3 regions of the Arthrobacter sp. BC5 genome follow, and region 3 is predicted to be linked to each of the others. Evidence: riboswitches for the same ligand, from Rfam matches in the RefSeq annotation. Region 3 holds a riboswitch; each other region holds the start of a gene.
What was found. Region 3 has a riboswitch for cyclic di-AMP ahead of AC1MFI_RS14015 (LysM peptidoglycan-binding domain-containing protein). Riboswitches for the same ligand answer to the same signal wherever they lie in the genome.
Positions count from the first base shown of each region.

Region 1 (3,266 bases), on a different replicon from region 3:
CGGTGACGGAGAAGCCGTCGTTTCGCGCCGCGGCCGCGAAGCGGCGAGCCCTGATACCCGCGAACGGGTACTACGAGTGGCAGAAGAACGAGGACGGGACGAAAACCCCGCACTACCTGCACGGCGAGGACGAGGAGCAGCTGCTGGGCTTCGCCGGCCTGTACGAGTTCTGGCCCGACCCGACGAAGGCCGAGGATGCCGAGGACAGGTGGCTGGTCACAGCGACGATCCTCACCCGGGCCGCGCATGACGCGCTCGGGCACATTCATGATCGGACGCCGGTCATCATCCCGAAGGACCTGCAGGATCAGTGGCTGGACCCGACCATGACCGAGCGGGACCAGGTGCAGCACTTCATCGACACCATCCCCGAACCCAACCTTGTTCCGCGGATCGTCGGCAAGGAAGTCGGATCCGTCCGCAACAACGGGCCAGATCTCATCTCACCACTTGCTTAGGTGAGCGTCAGCTGCCGGAAGGCAGAATGGGACCGTGGTGTGCGGCGCAAGGTGCGCCGCTCACCTCGGTGTTAAAGCCAGGAAGCGGGATCCACTGTTTGGCCGCTGACGACTACCTCGAAGTGCAGGTGGCAGCCGGTGGAGTTCCCGGTGGATCCGGCGACTCCGATGGGATTCCCGGTTCCGACGGACTGGTTCAGCTGCACCCCGATGGTTTCCAGGTGGTTGTAGGTGGTCTGAAGACCGTTTCCATGATCGACGACAATCCGGTTGCCGCCACCGTAGGCGCTGAACCCCGCTTCAATGACTGTCCCTGCGGCGGAACTGAGGACCTGGGTGCCGCATCCGGCTGCGAAATCAGTGCCGGTATGGAACTCCCCGGCACCGCGGTAACCATAGGGGGAGTTCACCGACGCGTTCGCCAGAGGCAGGCTCAGCCGGCTCACTGGCGCCGTTGCAGGTGCTGGCACGGGTGCCGATACCGCCTGAACACTTATAGCCGGCACGGCAAGTGTCGCCGGCACTGCTACAGGTGCTACTGGCGCCGCCGTTGCAGGTGCCGGTAACGTCGGGACAGCGCTAGCCGGCACGGCGGGTGCAACGGGGGCAGGGCCTCCGATGGCAACCTCACCCGTCAGAGCGATGATGTCGCCGGGGTAGATGATGGTGTTCTGGTTCATCCCGTTGAGGGTGAACACGGTGTCCAGCTCTACGCCGTACTGTCCGGCGATGTTTCCCAGGGTGTCACCGGACACGACTGTGTGAGTAGTCGGCGTCGGGGCGTTCACCTCACCCTTCACGCTGATGGTATTGCCCGGGTAGATGATGGTGTTCTGGTTCATCCCGTTGAGGGAGAACACGGTGTCCAGCTCCACGCCGTACTGTCCGGCGATGTTTCCCAGGGTGTCACCGGGAACGACCGTATGGGTAGTTGCGCCGCTCTCGCCCTGATGGGTGTCGGTGGTGGCGTTGGCTGGAAGGCCGGCACTGAGCAGTAGACCGGATGCGGCGGCAACGATGGCCGTTGAGCGGCCTATATTTCCCGCGTGCGAGCTCACCGCGTCCGACACTGCCCGCACCGGGCGGCTGCGGACAGGAATTGCGCGGTGGCGCGCCGAATGATGGTTCTTGGACAAGAAGTAGCCTTTCCCACTGCCTACGGAGTTAGCTGTCGGACTCGGATGGGATCATCCGGACGCTGAAATCCCTCAACGGATTGATCAGCGGCTTAGCCCCAAGGGCTTCAGTGAAGCCCACCGGTGGTTCCCCCGCTCCTGCCTGATGTTCACTGCAGACGGGCCCGGGGACAGCGGCAGGATTGAGCAAATTTGTTCACCGGGCGAACACCTCTGATGGTGTTACGCCAACCAGTGTTGACCTTCCCCTAGGGGGCAAGGTCAATACTGGGCGAATCCCGCCCCCGGCGGCTGCCCCAACTCTCAGCGCGTGGCCCGCCTTCAGGTGCTCACCTGCACCACGTATTTCTCGGGATCAGGGTGCACCGGCTTGACCTTCCCCCAGAGAGGAATGTCGATCATGGGGCTGAACGGAGTTGTGTGGTCCCGGTTGCGCCTGACGGCCAGTCGGGGTCGGGCGGCACGAAAGCTCGAAAGGATTAATCATGTCCACAGATGCGAAGCTAAACGAACGCTCCGGCCTGACGCTGACGGCGGGTTTTTTGCTGTCCATGGCTGGTCTTGTTCTCGTGGCACTGCTGTGCTGCGGAGTGCCGGTCTTGCTCATCGCGACCGGTGTCTTCGGGGCAACAGGTGCAGTGATCGGCAGCTCCTGGATGCTCGCCACCGCAGGAATCGTCGCAGCTGGCCTTCTGCTGTGGATGCTGCGGCGCAGTACCGGCAGGACAAGGACGGCCAGTGACTGCTGTGCCCCCGGAATTGATCAAGGTCCGCCCTCGTGCTCGGATGCTTCCCCGGCACTTACGCCACCGGCTGCCTCTGACAAGGGGGCAGGTAGATGACCGGGGCGCTGGGTCTGGCTTTTGTCACCGGGATGCTCGCGACCGTGAATCCGTGTGGGTTCGCGATGCTGCCGACCTACCTGGCGTACTTCATCAGCTCCGGCACTGAGGGTACTGGCGCCGGGCGTAGGCGGCCGCTGCTGGCGGGACTCCGGGCAGGCGTTGCGCTGAGCGGCGGGTTCGCCGTGGTTTTCGTGACCGCCGGTCTGCTCGTCGCGGTGGGACTGCGGTCCATTGCTTCCGCGCTGCCGTGGGCAGCGGTTCTCATCGGTGCCGTGATCGTCATTGCCGGGCTCGGCATGCTGTTCGGCTGGAAACTGCCCGGTACACGGGTGAACCTCCACCGGTTCCTCAGGACGGATGGGACAGGCTCGGGACTTAAAGGAGTATTCGGCTACGGTGTGGCCTACGCAGTCGCCGCCCTTTCCTGCAGTCTGGCCCTGTTGCTCGCTGTCGTGGCGCAGGCCGTGTCTACGGGAAGCCTGCTCGGGCTCCTGGCCGTCTTCGCCGCCTACGCCGCCGGGTCGTCTGTGGTGCTGATCCTTCTCTCCCTCGGCGCAGCAGTGGCCCGCGATGCCGTGGCCCGCCACGTCCGCCGGCTGCTGCCCTACATCAACCGCCTCGGTGGTGCCGCGCTGGTCCTGGCCGGGATCTATCTGCTGCTCTACTGGGTTCCGGCCCTGAGCGGCGGGAAAGCCGGCGGGATCATGAGCCCGGCAGTCACCGCGGCCAGCGTCAAACTGTCCGGTTTCATCACGGACACCTGGCCGGTCATCACGATCGCGGCTGTGCTCGCCATCCTCGCCGTGGCCGCCGTGTCCCTGCGGCAC
Region 1 is NZ_JBWXPX010000002.1:20,026-23,291, reverse strand. It holds gene AC1MFI_RS17640 (SOS response-associated peptidase) at 1-458, shown strand, start outside; gene AC1MFI_RS17635 (peptidoglycan DD-metalloendopeptidase family protein) at 530-1,528, opposite strand; cyclic di-AMP (ydaO/yuaA leader) riboswitch at 1,598-1,793, opposite strand; gene AC1MFI_RS17630 (cytochrome c biogenesis CcdA family protein) at 2,433-3,266, shown strand, end outside.
Region 1: another riboswitch for cyclic di-AMP. It lies ahead of AC1MFI_RS17635 (peptidoglycan DD-metalloendopeptidase family protein); the one in region 3 lies ahead of AC1MFI_RS14015 (LysM peptidoglycan-binding domain-containing protein).

Region 2 (3,266 bases), 1.4 Mb from region 3:
CGAGGAAGTCGGGGATCCAGCGCTCACCGGCGGCGATCCGTCCCGCGCGTTCGAGCGCTGCGGGGGAGAAGAGCCCGAGCCACAGCCCGCCGTCGGAGGCGAAGTTCTTCTGCGGCGCGAAGTAGTAGACGTCGGCCTGCGACACGTCCACATCGAGGCCGCCCGCGGCGGACGTCGCATCCACGAGGACCAGCGTGCCGTCGTCCGCACCCTCGATCCTGCGGACGGGAGCCGCGACGCCGGTCGAGGTCTCGTTCTGCGGCCAGGCGTACGTATCCACCCCGGCTTCGGCGACGGCCGACGGGCGCGAGCCGGGCTCGGACGTGATGATGCTGGAGGCCTCGAGGAACGGCGCCCTGTCGGTGGCGGAGGCGAACTTGGAGCCGAATTCGCCGAACGAGAGGTGCTGCGCCTTCCGTTCCACGAGTCCGAACGTCGCGACGTCCCAGAATGCCGTCGAGCCGCCTACGCCGAGCACCACCTCATAGCCGGCGGGTGCTCCGAAGAAGGTGGCGAGCCCTTCCCGTACACGGCCCACCAGGCTGCGCACGGGGGCCTGCCGGTGGGAGGTCCCGAGCAGGGTCCGGCCGGCCGACACGAGGGCGTCGATCTGCCCGCTCCGGACCTTGGAGGGGCCTGCGCCGAACCGGCCGTCCGCAGGCAGCAGGTGTTCGGGGATGCGGGGCGTTTCGGTCATGGCTGCTCCAGCTGTCTCGGCGTCGGGTCTCGCCCTCATTCTGCCCCAGCTCGAGCGGTGCCTCCATTTGTGAACGCTGCCCCGGACGACGCCCGGACCGCCACCGCCGTGCTCCCGCCGGGATTGCCGGGCCTGTTGCGCCATGCGTTAACCTTGGGAAGCGTGGGGCGGAACAGGCCGTGGCGGCTGTGGCCCCCCTCGCCGGCGTGAGGCATTCCAGCCGGGCACCCGCACCGCACCAAGGAGCTGAACCGCATGACGGATCTCATCGACACCACCGAGATGTACCTGCGGACCATCCTTGAGCTCGAGGAAGAGAACATCGTGGCGCTCCGTGCGCGCATCGCCGAGAGGCTGCGCCACTCCGGGCCCACCGTGTCCCAGACCATCGGTCGCATGGAGCGTGACGGACTCGTGGTGGTCTCCGGCGACAGGCACCTGGAACTGACCGAGGTGGGCCGCCGGCGTGCTACCGAGGTCATGAGGAAGCACCGCCTCGCCGAGCGGCTGCTGAGCGACGTCATCGGGCTCGACTGGGCGTACGTACACGACGAGGCCTGCCGCTGGGAGCACGTCATGAGCGAGCGCGTCGAGCGCAGGCTCTACGAACTGCTCGGGAAGCCCTCCGAATCCCCCTACGGCAACCCCATCCCCGGCCTCGAGGCGATCGGCGGCGTCCAGTCGGAGCTGTTCACGGACGGCGTGGTGACCCTGCTCTCCGCGATGGGCACCTACTCACCCGAGAAGCAGGTCACGCTGGTCCGCCTGGCCGAGCCGATCCAGGTGGATCCGGAACTCCTCACGCAGCTCGACGAGGGCGGCCTGCGCCCCGGCGCGCACCTCAACCTGGAGTCCGTGGGCGGTTACGTCTCCGTGCGCGTCCCCGGCGTCGAGGGTGCACTCGAACTGCCGCCCGAAGTCGCGTCGCACGTGTTCGTCTCCGTCGCGGCCTGAACGGCCAGGCAGGGTACACGGAGCACCGTCGTCACCAAGAACACACCGTTTCGTGACCGGAATGTGACATAACGCGAATTCTGCTGTAGCCTTCATCTCGTGCCAAATTCGCTCTAGATCCGGCACCCTCTTGCAAATCGCCTAGCTCTGCCATTGCCAGAGGTCCGTCCGCACCATCGCATGGCAGAGGCGGGGGAACCAATTTTCGGGTTTCGTAACTGAAATCCTTGGGGTTAAGTCGCTGTTCACGCAGCGGCCGGGTGACTCCCATCCGAATCCGACAGCTCACCTCGCAGGCGTTGGGAGAGGCAATCCAACGTGTCCAACAGCTTTTCGGGCCGCCACCGCGCGCCCCAGACCGTGAGCCCGCTGACGGCTCTTTCCGCCGCAGTAGCGTCCAACGCCGGATCGGTCGGCCGCCAGGCAGCCGTCATCGTCGCCGCATCGGGCCTGGTGCTCACCGCGGGCCTGCCGGCCCAGGGAGCCACCACCGCAGAGCGCGAGGTCCAGTCCTCCGCAGCACTGGCCGTGAGCCGGGTCGTCTCGGCCGAGGTCACGGTCCCCGCCACCGCCGAGGTCTCCTTCGACCGCGTGGCCGTCGAGGTCACTCCCGCTCCGGAGCCCGTCGTCGAGGCGCCGGCCCCCGTCGTCCAGGCCGCCCCCGCTCCAGCCGCCGTGCAGGTCGCCGCGCCTGTCGCTCCCGCAGTGGCTGTTGCTCCCGCCGTGGCTCCCGCTCCCGCAGCGGCCGCCGTGCCTGCAGCGCCGGTTGCCAGGCCCGCCGCGCCCGTCGCTGCCGCACCGGCGGCTCCTGCCGCCGCCCCCGTGGTGCAGCAGGCTCCCGCGCCCGTCCAGTCCTCCGGCGTCGCTGCCGGGCTGGTCGGCTCGGCCTACGCCCAGATCGGCGTCGCCCAGGACTGCACCGCCATGGTCGAGAAGGCCCTGCGCTCGGTCGGCAAGTCCGTCGGCGACCTCGCTCCCGGCCAGTTCTACCAGTTCGGCGATGTCGTCGGCAGCCCCGCTCCGGGCGACCTCGTGATCACCGGCGGCCACGTCGCGATCTACGTCGGCAACGGCCAGGTCATCAGCGGTGGCCTGAACGGTATGAACACCGGCCTCCACAACCTGTCAGACCTCCCCGGCGCCAGCTTCGTCCGCGTCCGCTAGAAACCACACACGGAGAAACCCCCCATGTCTTCACGCGCCACACTTGCACGCCACCGGGGAGAAGCGCAGAACGCTGCGAGCTTCTCGGCCCTCGCCAAGGCCGTCACCACCAACGCAGGCGGGATGGGCCGCCAGGCCGCCGTCATCGCCGCGGCTTCGGGCCTCGTCCTGACCAGCGGCGTCGCGGCCAATGCCGCAGACCTGCAGCCCCAGCGCGACGTCGCCGCCTCCAACGTCACCGTGACCTCGGACCGTGCGGTTGTCGTCGCGTCCACCGGCACGGCGGTGTCCTTCAACATGACGCCGGTGAAGGTCAACGCCAAGCCGGTCGTCGCCGAGAAGGCCCCGGTCGTGGAGGCTCCGGTCGTGGAGGCCCCGGTCGTCCAGGCTCCCGCCCCCGCCGCTCCCGCCCCCGCTGCTCCCGCACCTGCTGCAGCTCCCGTCGCTGCCC
Region 2 is NZ_CM155273.1:612,000-615,265, reverse strand. It holds gene serC (phosphoserine transaminase) at 1-697, opposite strand, end outside; gene AC1MFI_RS02650 (iron-dependent transcriptional repressor DtxR) at 953-1,651, shown strand; cyclic di-AMP (ydaO/yuaA leader) riboswitch at 1,780-1,964, shown strand; gene AC1MFI_RS02645 (NlpC/P60 family protein) at 1,970-2,815, shown strand; gene AC1MFI_RS02640 (NlpC/P60 family protein) at 2,840-3,266, shown strand, end outside.
Region 2: another riboswitch for cyclic di-AMP. It lies ahead of AC1MFI_RS02645 (NlpC/P60 family protein); the one in region 3 lies ahead of AC1MFI_RS14015 (LysM peptidoglycan-binding domain-containing protein).

Region 3 (3,266 bases):
ACGGGGACGTCCTCTGGGGACCGACCGAAGTTCCCGGCCCTTCGCCCGGCGGCGGATTACTCTTTGCCAACACGCCCAAGGCGCTCACTAGCGAGCAACCCCCAGCGACGTTGCTCGATGCCGCATCAGGCGCAGTCGTGGACGAACATGCCGGTGCCGCTCTCTACGAGCACCATGGGACCGCGTTGACGGGCACCGCGGACACCTTCTTCGCCACCGACAGCCACTCCGGCGAAACACTATGGGCGTCCGCGGAACTAAGCCCCGGCCCCTCCGGTGTTAGCCCGGGGGCCAGCGCCCAGTACGAAGGCAGCTACGGACCATCTACCGGAGGTCTCGTAATCGTGGAATGGGCCGACCCTGCGGGGGTGGTTGCCCCTGTGTCCGTCATCCACGATCTCAGGACCGGTGCGCCACTGGGCAGGGTGGATGGAACTCCATCGGGTATGGCCACAGTGGATGACGCCTCACACACCGTGCTTTTCACCTCACAGCGCCCGGAGGGTGGATACACAGTGACAGCCGCGCGGCCTGGAGAGGGCCTTCTGTGGGCCAGGGAATTTGCCGGCCAAGCCCAGGTATCGGCCGCCGGCGCCGGGATGGTCTACGCCCAGGTCAACGGCCAAGCAGCCAGAATCGATCTTGATTCCGGGACGACCCTCGCCTCGGGCGAGTACATGCTTCCCCTGGCCATGCTTCCCGACGGCACCGCCTTGTTCCCCACGAATCAAAGCGGGACATATGCAGTTGCAACCCCTCGCGTAATGCCCGCTGACAGCCAAGGTGATTCAACTCGGTGACCGGACGCGGAAGCAGCCACTGCGGTTGCGGTGACCACGATAAGGGTCACGGTAGCGGTCACTTTCCGCTGGGCTAGCCCCCTCACCGGTTAGCGGTTCCCCGCTGAGCTAGCTGTACTGCCGGAGGAGCCGCCGCAAGAGGCTGGATGTCGCTGGTGGAGCAACGTGGCCTGTGCCGGCAGGGTTGACGCCGCGCGCGGGTGTTGTCCAAGAACGGGCCCGCCGCGCGAACCAGGAAGAGACGAGAGGAACAACCATCCTGCGGCCAGCTGACTGGCTGGCGATACGCGGCCCACAGCCTCCTCCCACAAATGTTCATACATTTATGATTTTCGGGTAGGTTGGTCCCCGTGCCGCTCATCTGGTTGCGGCGTCCTGGTTTCTTACCGAACTCTGCCGGAAACCGGGTCCACAGATCATCGAGGCAGAGGCGGGGAACCCAATTTTGCGGATTCCATGCGAATCCTTGGGGTGAAGCCGCGCGGACGCTAGGTCCGCCGGCCGGGTGACTCCTACCCGAACCCGACAGCTCACCTCGCAGGTATAGGGAGAGGTTATGTATGTCACAGTCAAGAACCCACGGACGGCACCGCGCGAGCACAAGCGCGCGCACCTTGGTGTCCGGTAACACCGTGCGTCAGGGATCTCGGATGGGACGCCAGGCGGCTGTCATTATTGTCGGCTCAGGGTTGTTGCTGACCATGGCCGCCCCGGCCCAGGCCAGCGCCACGGCATCCGGGACGTATAGCGGAACTTCGGCGCTTGCGTCACCGGTCAATCCGTCCTCCGGTGCTCTCAGCATGTCGGGGGCTGGAAGCGTCTACACGGTGCAGCCCGGGGACACCCTGGGTTTGATCAGCGCACGCCACCAGGTGGACCTGGAAACGCTCCTGGCCGCCAACAACCTCACCATCAGCTCCATCATCTACCCGGGTGACAGCATCAAGCTCGCTGCTTCCTCGGCTGGTGCACCTGCCGAGCAGTCCCGGCAGTACGACGCAGCCGGAATCCCGGCTCAGGTTCAGAGCGGGATAAGCGCACAGTCGGCAACCATCACCCCTATCGGTCAGGGCAGCGAGAGTGCTTCGACCTCGATCAACCAGGCCATCCTGGGATCAGCAAGGGCTCAACTCGGTGCGATCCAGGACTGCACCGTCCTGGGTGAAGTCGCTCTGCGGGCGGCAGGGATCCAGGGCGTCGGTGATGAATCGCCCGAGTCACTGATGTCCTACGCCACGCAGGTATCGGACCCGCAGCCTGGCGATTTCGTGTACTACGCCGATGGCGGCATGGGGTTTTCCCATAACGCGGTCTACCTCGGCGGAGGCCGCGCGATCCACAGCGGCTGGAATGGGAACCAAACCATCGAGGAGAGCGTGAACGTCGGTTCCGGTCCCATCTACTATCGGGTCAACGGCTAACAACTCATTCACCTCGCCGGCGGAACCAGCCGAGATGGTGCGCGACGTGCCCGGGTTCTCGACGAGGTGAATGAGTAGGACGTCGATCACGAGGTGGCGCCCACGCCCGGACCGAGCAACGGGCGCCACCTCGTCAGTCGATCCTGCCGGCTCAGGGCCCCTCAGGCTGCTCGGCCGAACGACTCCCCGCCACCGATGTGGCCTATCCCTTCCATACACACCGCCCTCCGCCAGCATCAGGAAAAGAGGTGGACCGGTCGTTACATCAGGAGCTCTTTATGTCATCAGGGCCACGTACGGGTTCCCGCCCGAGTCGCCACACCCTGCTCACCGTGCTTGCCACACTCGCGGTAACAACATTGGTGTTGCTCATCGGTTTCTTCATCACTGAAGAGCAAACCTCCCAGGGGCAGGAAGGATCTGCCGTGAGCGGTGTCCGGGAATCCGTTGGCCCCAGCGAGGTGGACCTGGATAAGTCCCGCCGAATAGACGGCGATGCGACAGCACTGGGGGCCGTTGATGCTCCGGTGGTAGTGGTCGAGTACGCCGATTACCGTTGCCCGTTCTGCGGGGTTTTCTCCCGGAACACGTTGCCCCCCTTGGTCGACAAGTACGTCGACGAGGGCCAGGTAAGGATCGAGTGGCGGGATCTGCCCGTCTTCGGGGAGGAATCGTTCCAGGCCGCGGTCGCAGGACGCGCAGCCGGGGAACAAGGCAAGTTCTGGGAATTCAACAAGGCAGTGTTCGCCGACGCCCCGGAAAGGGGTCATATCGCGCTTCCGCCAGAGGAACTGATCCGGATCGCTAAGAACGTCGGCGTGCCTGACATCGAACGGTTCACGGCTGACCTGGACTCGAAGGAACTGCAGCAGACAGTGACAGCCGACGCAGAGGAAGCCGCCGCCCTGGGTGCCACCGGAACCCCGACCTTCCTCATCAACGATGTGCCGCTCACCGGAGCTCAGCCACTGGAAGTCTTTGAGGAGATCATCGACGCGGCGTTAGCCGAAGCCGAAGCCCAGTAATGGTGATCGGCTACGCCGGT
Region 3 is NZ_CM155273.1:2,988,021-2,991,286, reverse strand. It holds gene AC1MFI_RS14020 (PQQ-binding-like beta-propeller repeat protein) at 1-800, shown strand, start outside; cyclic di-AMP (ydaO/yuaA leader) riboswitch at 1,179-1,358, shown strand; gene AC1MFI_RS14015 (LysM peptidoglycan-binding domain-containing protein) at 1,418-2,221, shown strand; gene AC1MFI_RS14010 (DsbA family protein) at 2,554-3,246, shown strand; gene AC1MFI_RS14005 (cytochrome c biogenesis CcdA family protein) at 3,246-3,266, shown strand, end outside.